3 regions of the Methylotenera sp. 1P/1 genome follow, and region 2 is predicted to be linked to each of the others. Evidence: predicted binding sites of a transcription regulator. Region 2 holds the regulator's gene; each other region holds the start of a gene.
The links. Region 2 encodes sigma-54, which starts transcription at its own class of promoters, with help from an activator protein. Its sites were predicted from a motif close to TGGCACNNTTCCTGCT; they were not measured.

Region 1: the regulator sigma-54 is predicted to act here: its motif matches at 2,273-2,288, upstream of A3Q3_RS0108815 (TorF family putative porin).
Region 3: the regulator sigma-54 is predicted to act here: its motif matches at 3,468-3,483, upstream of A3Q3_RS0104505 (ammonium transporter).

What each region holds. Positions count from the first base shown of each region.
Region 1 covers NZ_ARWC01000001.1:1,843,196-1,848,741, reverse strand. The annotation lists gene A3Q3_RS0108830 (rhomboid family intramembrane serine protease) at 1-336, shown strand, start outside; gene A3Q3_RS0108825 (YifB family Mg chelatase-like AAA ATPase) at 345-1,844, opposite strand; gene A3Q3_RS0108820 (accessory factor UbiK family protein) at 1,851-2,099, opposite strand; gene A3Q3_RS0108815 (TorF family putative porin) at 2,349-3,317, shown strand; gene glnK (P-II family nitrogen regulator) at 3,395-3,733, shown strand; gene A3Q3_RS0108805 (ammonium transporter) at 3,747-5,261, shown strand; gene A3Q3_RS0108800 (helix-turn-helix transcriptional regulator) at 5,409-5,546, shown strand, end outside.
Region 2 covers NZ_ARWC01000001.1:2,171,038-2,176,583, reverse strand. The annotation lists gene lptC (LPS export ABC transporter periplasmic protein LptC) at 1-89, shown strand, start outside; gene lptA (lipopolysaccharide transport periplasmic protein LptA) at 99-728, shown strand; gene lptB (LPS export ABC transporter ATP-binding protein) at 741-1,463, shown strand; gene A3Q3_RS0110445 (RNA polymerase factor sigma-54) at 1,478-3,022, shown strand; gene hpf (ribosome hibernation-promoting factor, HPF/YfiA family) at 3,195-3,539, shown strand; gene hprK (HPr(Ser) kinase/phosphatase) at 3,554-4,504, shown strand; gene rapZ (RNase adapter RapZ) at 4,505-5,368, shown strand; gene A3Q3_RS0110425 (PTS sugar transporter subunit IIA) at 5,396-5,546, shown strand, end outside.
Region 3 covers NZ_ARWC01000001.1:945,817-951,362, reverse strand. The annotation lists gene A3Q3_RS0104525 (3'-5' exonuclease) at 1-672, shown strand, start outside; gene A3Q3_RS0104520 (hypothetical protein) at 705-1,352, opposite strand; gene rlmD (23S rRNA (uracil(1939)-C(5))-methyltransferase RlmD) at 1,527-2,927, shown strand; gene A3Q3_RS0104510 (DoxX family protein) at 3,000-3,365, opposite strand; gene A3Q3_RS0104505 (ammonium transporter) at 3,530-4,840, shown strand; gene A3Q3_RS0104500 (hypothetical protein) at 4,884-5,522, shown strand.

The DNA of each region.
Region 1 (5,546 bases), 330 kb from region 2:
TACCGCTGGAGTGACGAGCTGTTATTGCGTAGCGAAATCAGTGCGTTTTTGTATGAAAATCAAGCCATCAACCGCTCTTGGCTGGAAATTGTGCATGAGAGTAAGCAAGGCAACCAGTCGTTTGATGCACTCGCGAGTAAAATTGATTTTTCTATCCTTCAGCCTTATCAGGCGCATTTGGAAAAACTATCCAAATTACCGCACGACCCTGCGCTGCCGTCTGCGCAACAACTGGAAGGGTTGCTGCAATATACGGAGACTCGTAAAAAAGAGTCTGAAGCGTTGGTACAAGGATTGCGGCAGCAACAGAAGCGCGCTAAACCCTCAAGTCCCTAGCATCTGAGTTAGTCCACGCGGCGGTATTGAATGGCTTCGGCAATATGCGCAGATTGAATGGTTGGCGCATTGGCTAAGTCGGCAATGGTGCGCGCTACTTTAAGAATGCGCTGATACGCCCGTGCCGATAAGCCCATGCGATTCACCGCTGTTTTTAATAGCGTGAGTCCGGCCTCATCCACAGCACAATGCTGGTCAATGTCCAAGCTGCCTAAACTGGCGTTTGGTATTTGCTGACGCGCTAGCTGTATATTGCGTGCTTGTTCTACGCGTACACGAATGTCAGCGCTGCTCTCAGCCACTGCAGCCTGTATCATTTCATCTTCCTTCAGTGCGGGGACTTCTATCAATAAGTCTATCCTGTCCATGAACGGCCCGGAAATCTTGCTACGGTAACGCGACACCTGATCTGGCGTACAGCGGCACTGATGGTGATAGTGTCCAAGGTAACCACACGGGCACGGGTTCATGGCAGCAATCAATTGGAATTTAGCAGGAAAATCTGCTTGCCGCGCCGCGCGCGAAATCGTGATGTGTCCGCTTTCTAGTGGCTCTCTCAATACCTCGAGTACTTTGCGATCAAACTCAGGTAGCTCATCTAAAAACAATACGCCATGATGGGCAAGACTAATTTCTCCCGGTCGCGGGATACCGCCACCGCCAACGAGTGCGACGCCAGAGGCAGTATGATGCGGCGCACGATAGGGGCGCTGTTTCCATTGTTTTAACGAGTAACGGCCACTCAGCGACTGGATAGCTGCACTTTCTAACGCCTCTTGCTCGCTCATGCTGGGTAAAATGCTGGCAAAGCGGCTGGCCAACATACTTTTGCCAGTACCTGGCGGGCCACTCATCAGCACGCTATGTCCACCCGCTGCTGCAATTTCTAGCGCACGCTTGGCCCTACTCTGCCCTTTTACCTCATTAAAGTCTGGATAGCTGGCGCTTTGATTTGGTGCGTCTCCGGTGTGAGGCATCAGCAAGGTGTGATCGCTCAAGTGTGCACATACCTCTAGCAGCGATTTCGCCGGGTAAATAATCGCGTCTTTGACTAGGCTCGCTTCTTGTGCACTTATTTGGGGCAAGATAAACGCACGCTGTACATCATGCTTGCGTTGCGTCATATGGTAAGCCATCGCCAGTGCGCCGCGAATCGGCCGGAGCTCGCCAGTTAACGCCAGTTCTCCGGCAATTTCATAGCGGTTGAGAGACGCTGCAGGAATTTGACCGGAGGCAGCCAAAATGCCTAGAGCAATAGGCAAATCGTAGCGACCGCTCTCTTTCGGTAAGTCAGCCGGGGCTAAATTCACCGTGATGCGTCTGGCTGGGAACTCAAATTGTGCAGTTTGAATGGCGGCCCGCACCCGATCTTTACTTTCTTTGACTTCTGCCTCAGGCAAACCCACGATAGTAAAGCTCGGCAGCCCGTTGGCGAGATGCACTTCCACAACGACTTCCGGCGCTTCCATGCCATTTAAAGCACGGCTATACAACACTGCAAGCGTCATACGCGATTATTTTTGACTTTTTTGCAACAAATTTTCGATGGATTCCAGTTTCTTTTCCAGTGCATTCAGCTTCTCTTTCGTCTGTTTGAGTACTTCTGTTTGCACATCATACTCTTCGCGTGAAATAAGCTCCATTTTGGTGAGTGCGCCCTGAATTAGTGCGTGAATGTTCTTGTCTAGGTCGGCAATCGGACTATTTATAGTTAACTCTTTGATTTTAATAGACAAATCATGAAAAAGCTCTGAATTTAACATCGGTTTATCTCCTGAATGTGATGCATTTTAACATCGTTTATATACGGTGCAATGTGCTTATACGCATCAATATAGTGCATATATTTATTATAAATCAATAAATTAATTATATTTATTAATACAAAGCTTTATATTATTAGTATAACTATATGATTTTTATATATTTTAATTGTTGGCATGCGTTTTGCTCAAGCGTTTATGTTGTATCTTTTTTGTTGTATCTATTTTTTGTAACGAGGGGAATGAATAATGCGCAAATCAATTTTACTAACCGCTGTATTAAGCACACTTGCAATGGCTAACATTGCATACGCAGAAGAAGCACCAGCAGAAGCCGCACCGGCTGCTGCACCAGCAGAGCCAGAGTCTGCATGGACGGCGACTTCTAACATCGGTATCGTATCTGATTACTATACACGTGGTATCTCACAAAACTGGCATAAACCAGCATTACAAGGTGGTTTTGATATTGCCCACTCAAGCGGCTTCTTCGTAGGTGCTTGGGGTTCAAACGTAACACCTAACACTTTCCCAGATGCAACCGTTGAGCTAGATTTATATGGCGGCTACAGCGGTACTATCTCAGCTGTTGAAGGCTTAGGCTATTCAGCTGGCGTGATTGGTTATTTCTATCCGGGCGGTAGCTGGAAAAAATACAGAGCATCTAACGCAGTTAACCCAAATGATGTATTAACACCACGTGGCGGCCGTTGGGATACTTATGAGGCGAACTTTGGCGTATCTTACAAATGGTTAAGTGCAAAAGTATCCGTTACTTTAGGTGACTGGTTTGGCGCTGAGAAAAAAACAGGCTGGGATGGCGGCACAAGTGGTTCTACGTATGTTGAGTTAAATGCTGCTTATCCATTGCCATTTGGCGGTTTAACATTGATTGGTCACGTAGGTCATTTGAACGTAGCGGGTAAATTGAACTTGGCTTACGCTGATGGCAACGGTAACTTACCTAGTACCTCTATCAGTAACGAGACAAACCCAGACTACACAGACTGGAAAGTTGGTTTGAGCAAGTCATTCAGCATTGCTAAGTCTGAAGGTTGGAATGCAGGTGTTTATTACGTAGAAGCAAGTAACGATGACTACTGGAGCGACAGAGGCTACGGCGGTACAAGCTTTAACGGTAAAGGCACTGCTACTAAAGCACAAAGTAAAGACTTGAATGATGGTCGCTTAGTCTTTACATTAGGCCGTACATTCTAAGTAGTTAAGTTTCATTACAAAAAGGTAAGCCAAGCAACTAATTGGCTTACCGACTAACCTACCAACAGGAGAAAAACATGAAATTTGTGTCCGCAATAATCAAGCCATTTAAGCTTGATGAAGTGCGTGAAGCCTTGTCCAACATTGGTGTACAAGGGATCACCGTTACCGAAGTGAAAGGGTTTGGTCGTCAAAAAGGCCATACTGAGCTTTACCGTGGTGCAGAATATGTGGTGGACTTTCTGCCGAAAGTGAAGCTGGAAGTAGCCATTAAAGATGACATGCTAGACCAGGTTGTAGATGCGATTGAAAAATCTGCAGCGACAGGCAAAATTGGTGATGGCAAAATTTTTGTGTTCAATTTAGAACAAGTTTATCGCATCCGTACCGGTGAAACCGGTCCAGATGCATTATAAGAGGGGCATGGACATGAAAAAATTCCTTTCAGTTTTATCATTAGTAGCCGTGCTTGGTCTGGGTGCTACCCCATATAGTTTTGCAGAAGATTTGCCTGAAGCGGCTGCTGCTACAGTAGAGGCGGTTGCAGATACAGCAGCGGCTGTGGCTGAAGCGGTGCCAGCACCAGCTGCAGAAGAAGCTGCGCCAGTAGCTGAAGCCGCAGCAGCACCTGCACCAGTACCAAACAAGGGTGACAGTGCATGGATGATCGTGGCCACTATATTGGTGACATTAATGGTTATCCCAGGCTTGGCACTGTTCTACGGCGGTTTGGTACGCCAAAAAAATATGCTGTCTGTACTCATGCAAACATTTGTGATTTTCTCACTGATGGCGGTGCTGTGGACTGTATATGGTTACAGTGTCGCGTTTACTGGCGGTAGCCCATTCTTTGGCGGTCTTGGCAAAGCTTTCTTAGCTGGTGTAACACCAGAATCACTGGGAGCAACTTTCAGCAAAGGCGTGTACATTCCTGAGTACCTCTTCGTAGCGTTCCAATTAACGTTTGCTGCTATTACCCCTGCGTTGATTATCGGTGCATTTGCTGAGCGTATGAAGTTCTCTGCTGTATTAGCTTTCATGGTGATTTGGTTCACATTTGCTTACTTGCCAATGGCACACATGGTTTGGTACTGGGACGGTCCTGATGCCATCACTGATGCAGCCTCTTTAGAAACTGTTGTAGCTAATGCTGGTTGGTTGTGGGCTAAAGGTGCTCTAGACTTTGCTGGTGGTACTGTTGTGCACATTAATGCGGGTGTTGCTGGTTTAGTGGCTGCCTTCGTATTAGGTAAACGTATTGGTTACGGTAAAGAAGCCATGACACCACACAGCCTGACATTAACGATGGTAGGTGCATCATTACTGTGGGTGGGTTGGTACGGTTTCAACGCTGGTTCAAACTTAGAAGCAAACGGTTATGCGGCATTAGCGTTGGTAAACACTACCATTGCAACTGCAGCGGCTACACTTTCATGGATGTTTGTTGAGTGGTTTGGTAAATCAAAACCATCTATGTTGGGTGCTGCATCTGGTGCTGTTGCTGGTCTGGTTGCCATTACGCCAGCTTGCGGTTTCGTAGGCCCAGTAGGTGCAATCATCATCGGTTTACTTGTATCACCAATCTGCTACTTCTTTGTAACTAAAGTGAAATACATGCTTGGTTATGATGATGCGTTAGATGTATTCGGTGTGCATGCGATCGGCGGTATCTTCGGTGCTTTAGCTACGGGTGTGTTTGTAAACCCAGCATTAGGCGGCGCAGGTGTTGTGGATTACGTTGCAAATGGTGTGGCTGCTTATGATTTCGGCGCACAAATGACTGCACAAGTCACAGCAGTAGTGACCGCGATTGTATTATCAGCAGTCGTATCATTCATCGCACTGAAAATCGTTGATGTGTTGATCGGTTTACGTGTATCTGAAGAAGCTGAACGTGAAGGTTTAGACACAACAGAACACGGTGAGCGCGCATATCACGCTTAATCTGTCAGTCATAGTAATATAAAAAACGGCTCGCTTGCGGGCCGTTTTTTTACGTCCGTTATTATCATTGAATACAATTCAGTCGTCGTCGTATTGTTTTAATAAAAAATAGTTGACAAACATCACTACATAACTAATTATATAGTGATGAAAACAATTCAATCCATACCAAATGAGTGGCAAGCTATCTCAGCCTTGTTTGTTGCGTTAGGCGATGAGCAGCGGCAGCGAATTCTGTTAGCATTCGATAAAGATGAGCGGTTAAATATTTTGCAAATAGCAGAG
Region 2 (5,546 bases):
CGAATATCGACAAACGTATTAACAGCAAAACGAATAGTAAAACCAGCACCGCACGTACCAAACCAGCGGGTGTGAATAAGAAACCGTAGGGAGATTCAATGTTGAAACGTATTTACACCAGCGCATATTTACTTGGCTTACTGTGCCTGCCTTTACAGGCTTGGTCAGAGGCGGCAGACCGCGATAAGCCCATTGAGTTGGAAGCGGATACAGTCACTGTGAATGATGCAAAAAAAACCAGCACCTATACCGGCAACGTGATTTTGACCCAAGGCACATTGATCATCCATGCCGATAAACTAGTGGTACGCGAAGACAAAGAGGGCTTTCAGCACAGCACATCCACCGGTAACCCCACCACGTTTAAACAAAAACGTGAGGGCAAAGATGAATACATGGAAGGCAGTGCGCAACGTATTGAGTACGATGGCCGTATGGACAAAGTACAGCTTTATACCAAAGCCTGGGTCAAGCGTGGCGAAGACATTGTGCATGGTGATTTTATTAGTTACGACGCCAATGCCGAATATGCAGAAGTGATTGGCGGGGTAAAATCCAACACCGAAGGCGGCAATACTGGGCGTGTTAAAGCCATTATTCAACCCAAAAACAAACAACCTGCGGCCACGGCCCCTGCAAAAAATAGCACGAACACAGTACCAGTGAATAACTTAAGACTCAACAAGACACTTCAGCTTGGGTTGCAACCTAAAGAAGAGAATCAATAGTATTGAGTATTTATGAGTGAATTAATCGTCGAAAATTTAAGAAAATCGTATAGCACGCGTACCGTAGTGCAAGATATTTCGTTAAACATCCAAAGCGGTGAAATCATCGGCTTACTTGGCCCCAATGGCGCCGGCAAAACCACCAGCTTTTATATGATGGTAGGATTAGTGCCGTTAGATGCTGGCCGGATTTTGCTGAACAACAAAGATTTAAGCCGCCTGCCTATCCATAGCCGTGCGCGCATGGGGCTGTCTTATTTGCCGCAAGAACCTTCTATTTTCAGAAAAATGACCGTCACTGAGAACATCATGGCGGTGCTAGAGCTGCAAGACCTAACCGAAGAAGAGCGCGAGGCACAATTAGAATCTCTATTGCAAGAACTGCACATTGTGCATATTCGCAACAGCATGGCCGTCAGCTTGTCTGGCGGTGAACGCAGACGTGTAGAAATTGCACGTTGCCTAGCCACCAACCCAAGCTTTATTTTGTTAGATGAACCATTTGCCGGGATTGACCCGATTGCGGTACTGGATATTCAGAAAATTATCCGCTTTTTAAGCAGTAAAAATATTGGCATTCTCATTACAGACCACAATGTGCGTGAGACTTTAGGCATTTGTGATCGTGCCTATATTGTGAACGATGGGACTGTATTTGCCTCAGGTAGCCCAGATGAAATTGTAAAAGATGAAGCCGTACGCGAAGTGTATTTAGGCCGGGACTTTAGACTTTAACCACTTTGAATGCTATGAAACAAAACTTACAACTCCGCATCTCTCAAAACTTAGCGCTCACCCCGCAGCTGCAACAATCCATCCGGTTATTGCAGCTGTCTACACTGGAGCTCAACCAAGAGCTAGAAACCATCTTACAAGACAACCCATTGTTGGAGTTAGTCGATGGTGATGACGATGGTGGCGGCAGTGCAGAAGCCCCCAGCGCTGATAACAGCCAGGCCTCTAGCGAAGCTTCTGAGCAAGAGCAAGATGCCAATGTATTTGATAACGCCACCACCTCTGAAATTAGCGCGCCTGCTGAGAGCACGGCTGAACGTGACGATGAGTTAGCGCCCACTTCAGAAGAGTTCTCAGCACCTGAGTTTGAAGATGAATTTGATGAGTACGGCAGCACCAGCAACTGGGATGAAGGTGGACGCCAAAACAATTCGGACGATGATGACGGCGACTTTACCAGACAAGACACCGTTAGCATCAGCCTGCGCGATCACCTTGTGGGTCAACTGAAATTAGTGCCGCTGTCTGAACGTGACCAAACGCTGGTCTCTATTATGATTGATTGTATCAATGATGATGGTTACTTTGAGCAGTCGCTAGATGAGCTGGCAGATAGCCTGCCGCTCGAGCTTGAAATTGATATGCTTGAGCTTGAAACGGTGCTCAAGCTGATTCAAAACTTGGATCCTATTGGCGTAGGTGCACGTAACTTGCAAGAGTGCCTGTATTTGCAACTCAATGCACTAGATGCAGACACGCCCTACCTGAAACAAGCCATCGCCATTATTCAAGACCATTTACCGGTATTGGCTAACAAAGATTTTGGCAAGCTGCGCAAACTACTGAGTTGCGATGAAGCTACCTTAAAAGGCGCGCAGACGCTTATCAAACAACAAAACCCAAAACCGGGTAGCCAATTTGTGACTTTGTCGCACGATCATTACATTCAACATGATGTGATTGTGAAGAAGATCAAAGGCATTTGGGTCGCCACACTGAATGATGGCGTTATTCCAAAATTACGTATTAACCAACTATATGCGGATATTTTAAAACGCAACCGCGAAAATTCCGGGCAATATTTACAGAGCCAAATGCAAGAAGCCAAATGGATGATTAAAAACATTCAGCAGCGCTTCTCTACTATTTTGCGCGTTTCGCAAGCTATTGTAGATAGACAACGCAACTTTTTTGAGCATGGTGATATTGCCATGCGCCCATTGGTGCTGCGCGAGATTGCTGAAGAGTTAGAATTGCATGAATCCACCATTTCACGCGTGACTACGCATAAGTATATGCTCACTCCACGTGGTGTATATGAGCTTAAATATTTCTTTGGTAGCTCGGTAGCGACTGATGTGGGCGGCACGTGTTCTGCCACTGCGATTCGTGCGTTGATTAAACAGATGGTGGCCGAAGAAAACCCCAGAAAACCGCTTTCCGACAATCAAATTACGGATACGCTGGCCAACCAAGGCATTGTGGTGGCACGCCGTACCATTGCCAAATATCGTGAATCGCTCAATATCCCGCCTGCAAATTTGAGGAAATCACTGTAGGGTCACGCTAACGATTTGATTTAGCGCAAGTTTCCCTCAACTAAATTCCCATACAGGAAATTTTCTTACCGAATAGTGCAATTGGATAGTTGCAAGCCAACGCCAAAGTAGTAAACTGAAATTGTTCCGAGATGCTTTTTCTTCTTGGAGCAATTTCAAAAAGGAGCAAGTCATGAATTTACAATTAACTGGGCATCACTTAGAAATTACACCTGCGTTACGTGAGTACGTGCAAAGTAAACTCACGCGAATCAGCAATCACTTCGATCATGTGATTGATGTAAAGGTTACGATGTCTGTAGAAAAGCTCGCCCAAAAGGTTGAGGCTACACTGCATGTACCAGGCAACGATCTACACGCTGCTTGTGCCGATGAGAATATGTATAGCGCCATTGATATGCTGACGGACAAACTGGACCGTCAAGTGGTAAAACACAAAGAGAAACATGGCGATCATCACAAAACCAATGGTGCTGTGAAACATCAGAATGTTGACCAACACCAGCTTCCTAATTAATCTTTCTTTAATCTATGGCTCAAATTAACGTTGACGAGCTATTCACACAAATCCGCCGCAAGCTCAAACTACAATGGGTAGCAGGGCTTGAAGGCGGCAATAAAATACTCACCTCCGGTACTGTTACCAAACCATCCCTAGCACTTGTTGGCCACTTAAATTTTGTGCACCCTAACCGGGTACAGGTATTAGGCTGTGCTGAGATGGACTATTTACACAATCTCAGCATAATTGCCATGCAACAGGCGGTCAGTAATTTATTTGCGACTGACCTTGCCGCCGTGATAGTGGCCAATGGCGAAAAAGCGCCAGAGGAATTATTAAAAGCGGCTGATCGCTCGCAAACTCCGCTGTTCACCTCCCCCCTGCCCAGCCCACAGTTGATGGAGTTGCTCGGCCACTATTTGGCCATTGCGACCGCAGAATCGACCAGCTTGCACGGCGTGTTTATGGAGGTGCAAGGCTTTGGTGTACTGATTAAAGGCAATGCTGCCATTGGTAAGAGCGAGTTAGCGCTCGAATTGATCTCGCGCGGGCATCGCTTAGTGGCCGATGACATTGTAGATTTTTATCGTATTTCCCCAGAGCGGGTAGAAGGTCGCTGCCCAGAACTGTTGCAAGACTTTTTAGAAGTACGCGGTTTAGGCATACTCAATATTCGGGCATTATTTGGCGATAATGCAGTCAAGCCTACCAAGCCCTTAGATTTGATGATTCAATTGGAATTGGCTGATACGCTTAACCCACTTGCGCTAGACCGCCTAAATGCTAAAACACAGTATGAGCGCGTATTGGAAGTAGATATCAGCAAAGTGGTGATTCCCATTGCGGCAGGCCGCAACATTGCGGTTTTGGTGGAGGTAGCCGTGCGCAATCACATGCTATTATTACGCGGTATTAATGCAACGCAGCAATTTACCAAGCGTCAAAAGCAAATCATGCTAAAAGAAAGCAAGAAATCATAAATGCAACTGATTATTGTCACTGGGCTATCTGGCTCCGGCAAAACCATCGCTTTGCGCGTGCTCGAAGACAGCGGGTTTTATTGCATTGATAATTTACCTGCAACCTTGCTGCCACAAATCGCGCAACATTTAGATACTGACAGCCTGCGCAAAGCCAACAAGAAAGTGAAAGTGGCGATCAGCATTGATAGCCGCAGCGCCGCATTAAAAGCGTTACCCAACGCCATTACACAGTTGAAATCCGAGGGCATCGACGTCAGCGTCTTGTATTTAGACTCCACCTTAGAAAGCTTGGTAAAGCGCTTTTCTGAAACCAGACGCAAACACCCTCTCAGCAATGAAAAAGCAACGCTTGCAGAAAGCATTCTGGAAGAACGTGAGTTATTGGCGGGCCTCGCCAGTTTGGGTCACCATATCGACACCAGCAGCTTAAGTGCCAATGCGCTACGCAACCATATCCGTGATTGGATTGCCGAGCCCAACAGCGACATCAACAATAGTGTGGTGGTGCTGTTTGTTTCATTTGGGTTTAAGCACGGCATTCCGCTGGATGCGGATTTTGTGTTTGACGTACGCAGCTTACCCAATCCGCATTACGATCCGGAATTAAGACCACTGACCGGAAAAGATAAACCAATTCAGGCATTTCTTGAAAAAGAACGCATGGTGGTTGATATGTTAGGCGATATTCAGCAATATTTAGAAAAATGGCTACCTAGCTTTAATCAGGACAATCGCAGCTATCTCACGATTGGTATTGGTTGCACCGGTGGTCAGCATCGTTCGGTCTATTTTGTAGAGCAACTCAGCGCACACTTTAAGCAAGAGTACAAAGTCATCGTGCGCCATCGTGAGCTCAGTTAACGGAAATATTTTTTTGAAGGCTGCAACATGATTGGAATTTTGATTATTGCGCACGGCTCACTAGGTGAGAGTTTAATTCAATGCGCAAGCCATGTGATGGGCAAACGCCCTCATCAACTTGAATACCTTGCGGTTTCCATACAGGATGACCCATCCTCATTATTTTTCACGGCGCAAG
Region 3 (5,546 bases), 1.2 Mb from region 2:
AATATTGCGTTTCATCAGCGCAGGCAGCATAACGGTAGTGATTTCTTGTCGCTACATCAACACCGTGTTTGTGCGATTTCTTGCGCATTGCGTGAAGGCAATCAATTTAGGGTGTGGACGCTGGGCGATGCACAATCAACAGAAGCAGAAATCATTCAGCGTTTTTTTGATGGCATAGAAAAATACACCCCGCAAATCGTCTCATGGAATGGTGGCGGTTTTGATTTGCCCGTCTTGCATTACCGCGCAATGATCAACCAAATACAGGCACCGCGTTATTGGGATTTGGGTGAGGACGATAAAGACTTTAAATGGAATAACTACATCAGCCGTTACCACATGCGCCATTTGGATTTAATGGACGTACTTGCGATGTTCAATGCCCGCGCCAATGCGCCGTTGGATGAAATTGCGCAATTATGTGGATTCCCCGGTAAGTTAGGGATGGATGGCAGTAAAGTGTGGGGCGCTTATCAAGCAGGTGAGATTGAGGCGATACGCAATTATTGCGAGACCGATGTGGCCAATACTTATTTGGTTTTTTTACGGTTTCAGCTGATGCGTGGCCACTTGAGTCCAGTTGACTATGAAAAAGAAGTACAGTTGGTGCGGGATACCTTGAGTGGTTATTCAGGTGAGCACTGGCAAGAGTTCTTAAAGGCGTGGAAGTAATAAATATTATCTCCCACGCTCGTCTTAACTTTTTACAACACAGCGTGCTTGCGGCGCAAGCCCATTAATGCAAGCAATGCTGAGCTTAGTAACCAAATAGCCGGTGGTACGGGTACAGCGGATACGTTATCTTGGCCGCCTTCCTGATGGGTATTATTAGGGTCGATATCTTCTTTTTTGACCAAGTAAATTGGTTGTTTATTTTTGCCTCCACTGCCACCACCGCCTGCGCCGCCGACACCACCACCAGAAAAATTACCCGAATCCTGATAAGGCATGAAACCAGCCGCAATTGCGTCTTCTAAATCCATGACGTATTGTTCCAACCCTTTTGCCACACCTGCACCTGTCTCTTCGGTAGGTAAATCGAACACGTCATTAGAAGCGACAATCTCGCCTTCTTGGAAAAAGTTAGCATGTTTGAAAGGACTCTCACGCAACACAGGGTCTATTTGGCTAAAAGCTTTTTCCCAGCGTTGAATAAATGGCGTATGGGCTTCTGCTGCTTGAATAGATGGGATGCCAATACCATGCCCCGACTTTACAGTGGACTCATTTTCCATCGCTTGGTTTGGTTTGGATTGCATAGCATAAGCTAGCAGCGATATCAATCCTAGCATGGCGAATAATGCATATTTTAAACGGTTGTTTTTAGTTTGTTTCCGCGCTCTGGTTTTCATGGTGCGCCCCAAAATAGCTATGACGAATAAGTACGCACATTACCCATTTGGGGGATATGCCGCAATAGCTCGTTTGCACTAACCAAGCTCAATAATGGCGTGAATGCTAGCTTTAACAGGTTTAATCAATATGAGAGTGTCTATTCTGCGCGCGCATCGGCTAAAATAGCGGCTATGAGAAGAAACCGTAATCAATCCCGTCAGTCTGCCACGCCCCAACCCATCCAAACTGCATTTATCGAATCGCTCGATCAGGAAGGACGTGGTGTAGCGCATGTGGATGGCAAAACTATTTTTATTGATGGCGCTTTGCCGCAAGAGCATGTCAGCTATCAATCCCACCACGTAAAACACACGTTTGAAGTGGCCAATGTGGTGCAAGTGTTTAAGCAAAGTAACCAGCGTGTCAAGCCGCAATGTCGGCACTTTGGGATATGCGGCGGCTGTAAATTGCAGCATCTGGATTTTGCCGCGCAAGTGGCCGCCAAGCAGCGCTTGTTAGAGAATGACTTCAAACATATTGGCAAGGTAAAACCAGTCAATATGCTGCCTCCGTTGTATGGTCCCACTTGGGGTTATCGTCACAAAGCGCGTTTGAGTGTGAAATACGTAGAGAAAAAACAACGCGTGCTGGTGGGCTTTAATGAAAAAGCCACGCGCTTTGTGTCGGACATGAATAGCTGTGAAGTGCTGGTGCCGGAAGTGTCGGCATTGATTCAACCCTTGCAAGAGATGATTTTGCAATTGAGCTTACGCGATAAATTGCCACAAATTGAGTTGGCGGTGGGTGAAGCCGTAGACAGTCATCCCGTCATTGTGCTGATTTTCCGCATTATGGCTGGCTTAACCAGTGAAGATGAGCAACTGCTAAAGGCGTTTGCGGACACGCACCAAGTGCAGATTTGGACGCAAACCAAAGGCCCGGACACCATCATGCCATTTTATCCTAATGCGACTCAATTAGAGGCGCATGCAAGCAATGGCTTTGGTGCACAGCTGCAATATAGTCTGCCAGAGTTTGGCCTGACTTATCCGTTTAAGCCTAACGAATTTACGCAGGTCAACCCGCAAATCAACCAAGTGATGATACGTCGCGCTATGCAGTTGTTATCACCACAGGCCGATGAAAAAATCGCAGATTTCTTCTGTGGTATTGGCAATTTTACCTTGCCCATTGCGCGTAGTGGTGCACAGGTATTGGGCTTGGAAGGGTTGGCTAATTTGGTTGAGCGTGCTAACGAGAGTGCACAGTTAAATCAAATTAAACATGTGAAGTTTGGCGTGGCTGATTTATTCAAAATGACCGAAGCTAGTTTGACCGAGCTAGGCCGTTTTGATAAATGGCTGGTGGATCCACCGCGCGATGGTGGGTTTGAGTTGGTCAAAGCAATCACGGCTGACAATGCACCTAAGCGTATTGTCTATGTGTCATGTAATCCGGCCACACTGGCACGCGATGCAGGTGTGCTAGTCAATGAAAAGGGTTATACCTTGGCTGCGGCAGGGGTTATCAATATGTTCCCCCACACTGCACATGTGGAGTCTATTGCGCTGTTTACGCTCAACGATGCTTAATACAAGCGGGGTGTAAAAAAGGCGATGCAGGTGCATCGCCTTTTGCTTGCTGCCAGCGAGCTTAACGTATCGTTATTTATCTATACTGTAGGCTGTTTTTCCACTCACTGCTAGCAGTAGCAAGCCACCGGCCATGGCAATATTTTTCAAGAACAAGACGGTTTGTATTTGATCGCCGAAATTGCTGTGGAAAATAACGGCAGCGATTACCGAGAATCCAGCTAACGCAAACGCTGCGTATTTGGTTTTAAAGCCAACAGCAATCGCCAAGCCGCCCAGCAGTTCTAGCGCGATAGTCGGCCATAACAACACGGTTGGCACACCCATGGCTTGCATATAACCGGCGGTGCCTGCCGGGTCTGAAATCTTGCCGACGCCGGCGAGTATAAAAATCAATGCCAACATCACTCTACCTATTAACTGGATGATTCCGTTCATATGCTTCTTCCTCTCTTGTTGTCATAGAAAATTGCAAAGCCATCATACGTGAACTGTTTTGGTTTGTCATATGGCCGCCCATGTGGCTAGTGCGCTGATAGTTGGCGCGCTTATTGCTGTAGCAGATTGATATTTCAATCATGAATACATCTTGAGAAGAGCCTATGCCATTATCTAAAAAATTAGCCCTGATGCTAAGTGCGGTTTGTGTGTTGTTTCCTCTGATGAGCGTTGCTGAAACCGTGGATGCCAAAGTGATTCATACCCTATGGGTGGTGATTGCAGGGGCCATGGTGTTTTTGATGCAGGCCGGATTTGCGTTGCTGGAATCCGGTATGGCGCGCGCAAAAAATACGGTGAATGTGATGATGAAAAACTACATGGATTTGTGTGTGGGCTCATTACTATTTTGGCTGGTGGGGTATGGTCTGATGTTTGGCAGCAGCCCCACAGGTTGGGTTGGCACAGATTTATTTGGTTTGGCCAGAGCCCCCGATTGGGACTTTAACTTATTGTTTTTTCAGATAATGTTTGCCGCTACAGCCGCTACGATTGTAAGTGGTGCCATGGCAGAGCGTACTAATTATGTGGCGTATTTGATTGGCACATGCGGTATGTCCGCGCTGATCTACCCCATTTATGGCGGCTGGGCATGGAATGATCATGGCTGGTTAAAACAAATGGGATTCATTGATTTTGCAGGCTCCACTGTTGTGCATTCTGTGGGTGGTTGGTGTGCATTGGCTGCGATTATGTTGCTTGGCCCACGCTTAGGACGCTTTGGTGCCAACGGAGAAGTGCGGGATTTGCCGGGCCATAACTTGGGATATGTCACCATTGGTGGCTTTTTGTTGTGGTTTGGCTGGTTTGGTTTTAACGGGGGCAGTACCCTCACGGCAGGCACAAATCTTGGGCATATTTTATTGAACACGCACATGGCAGGTGCAGCGGGTGCAGTAGGGGCATTGCTCATTAGTTATTTAATGCGCAAACCTGCGCTGATGACAAACGCCGTCAATGGCAGTATTGCAGGCTTGGTGTCGATAACTGCCGGCTGTGCCAGTATGGCGCTTCCCTATGCTGTGCTGACTGGCGCAATTGGCGGCGTGTTGTCTGTGTTAGGGGTAATGCTATTAGAACGCATGCGCTTAGACGACGTGGTGGGCGCAGTGGCGGTGCATGGATTTTGCGGAGCTTGGGGTACTTTGGCCGCTGGTCTATTCTTAATCGGCAACATGTATAACCCGCATCAAATCATGGTGCAAGTCATCGGCATCACAGCTGCATTTTTGTGGGTGTTTGTGACAGCATTTAGCATGTACTGGTTGATTTCAAAAACAGCAGGATTACGCGTGAGTGCGATGCATGAGCAGCGCGGTTTGGATATTACTGAACATGGCGAGATTGGCTATCCCGAGTTTAGTCATGCCACGGCCTATTCTTCAGATAATCTTAAATCGCTAGAGAAACTGTGATGATAGTGTTAGCGGTAAATACAATGACATACAGGTATACGCTATGGATTTAAAAACGAGGCGCAGAGCCATCTATACGGGCATGCGGCCATATTTTGATGATGCCGCACTGCTAGCGGCGATGCATTTGTGGCAAGTCAAATATTCCGATAAGCCCAAGTTTGCATTCACTGAGTTTTTATCAGAATGTTGCCAAGATAAAGATCTGCGCTCACAGCGTACGCATATCTTGAGCTCCATTTTTAAAGCGCTAGATATGCCAGAGCGAGACTTGCTGCCAGATCCCTTTGATATTGCTGAGCATCAAGTGGCCAGTTTGCCGCTGGCGGTACATGGTTGCGATGATGTCACTACGGTATTTGTACATTTGTTCCGTCATTTATTGGGCACGCTGGCCGAAAAAGAGGTGCTGAGTGTGCGTTTAGCCATACTGAATCAATTGGATAAGCTGAATTTAGATGCATTAAGAAAAGCCTTTTTAAGAGACTGGTTAGACAAGCGTGCATCGGCACTGCCTTTGAGTTATAGCCTAGAGACCATGCGGCAGATCATTAACTTTTCCTATGTGGCCATTTGCGAATCAATGGGTCCAGTGAAGGCAGATCAGTTATTGGCCAATGTCATCAAAGCATCAGAAGAATACGCAAAACAGATGGAAGTAGAGCTGCACGAGTTTCTCTAAAGCATTATGTTTACACATACACTT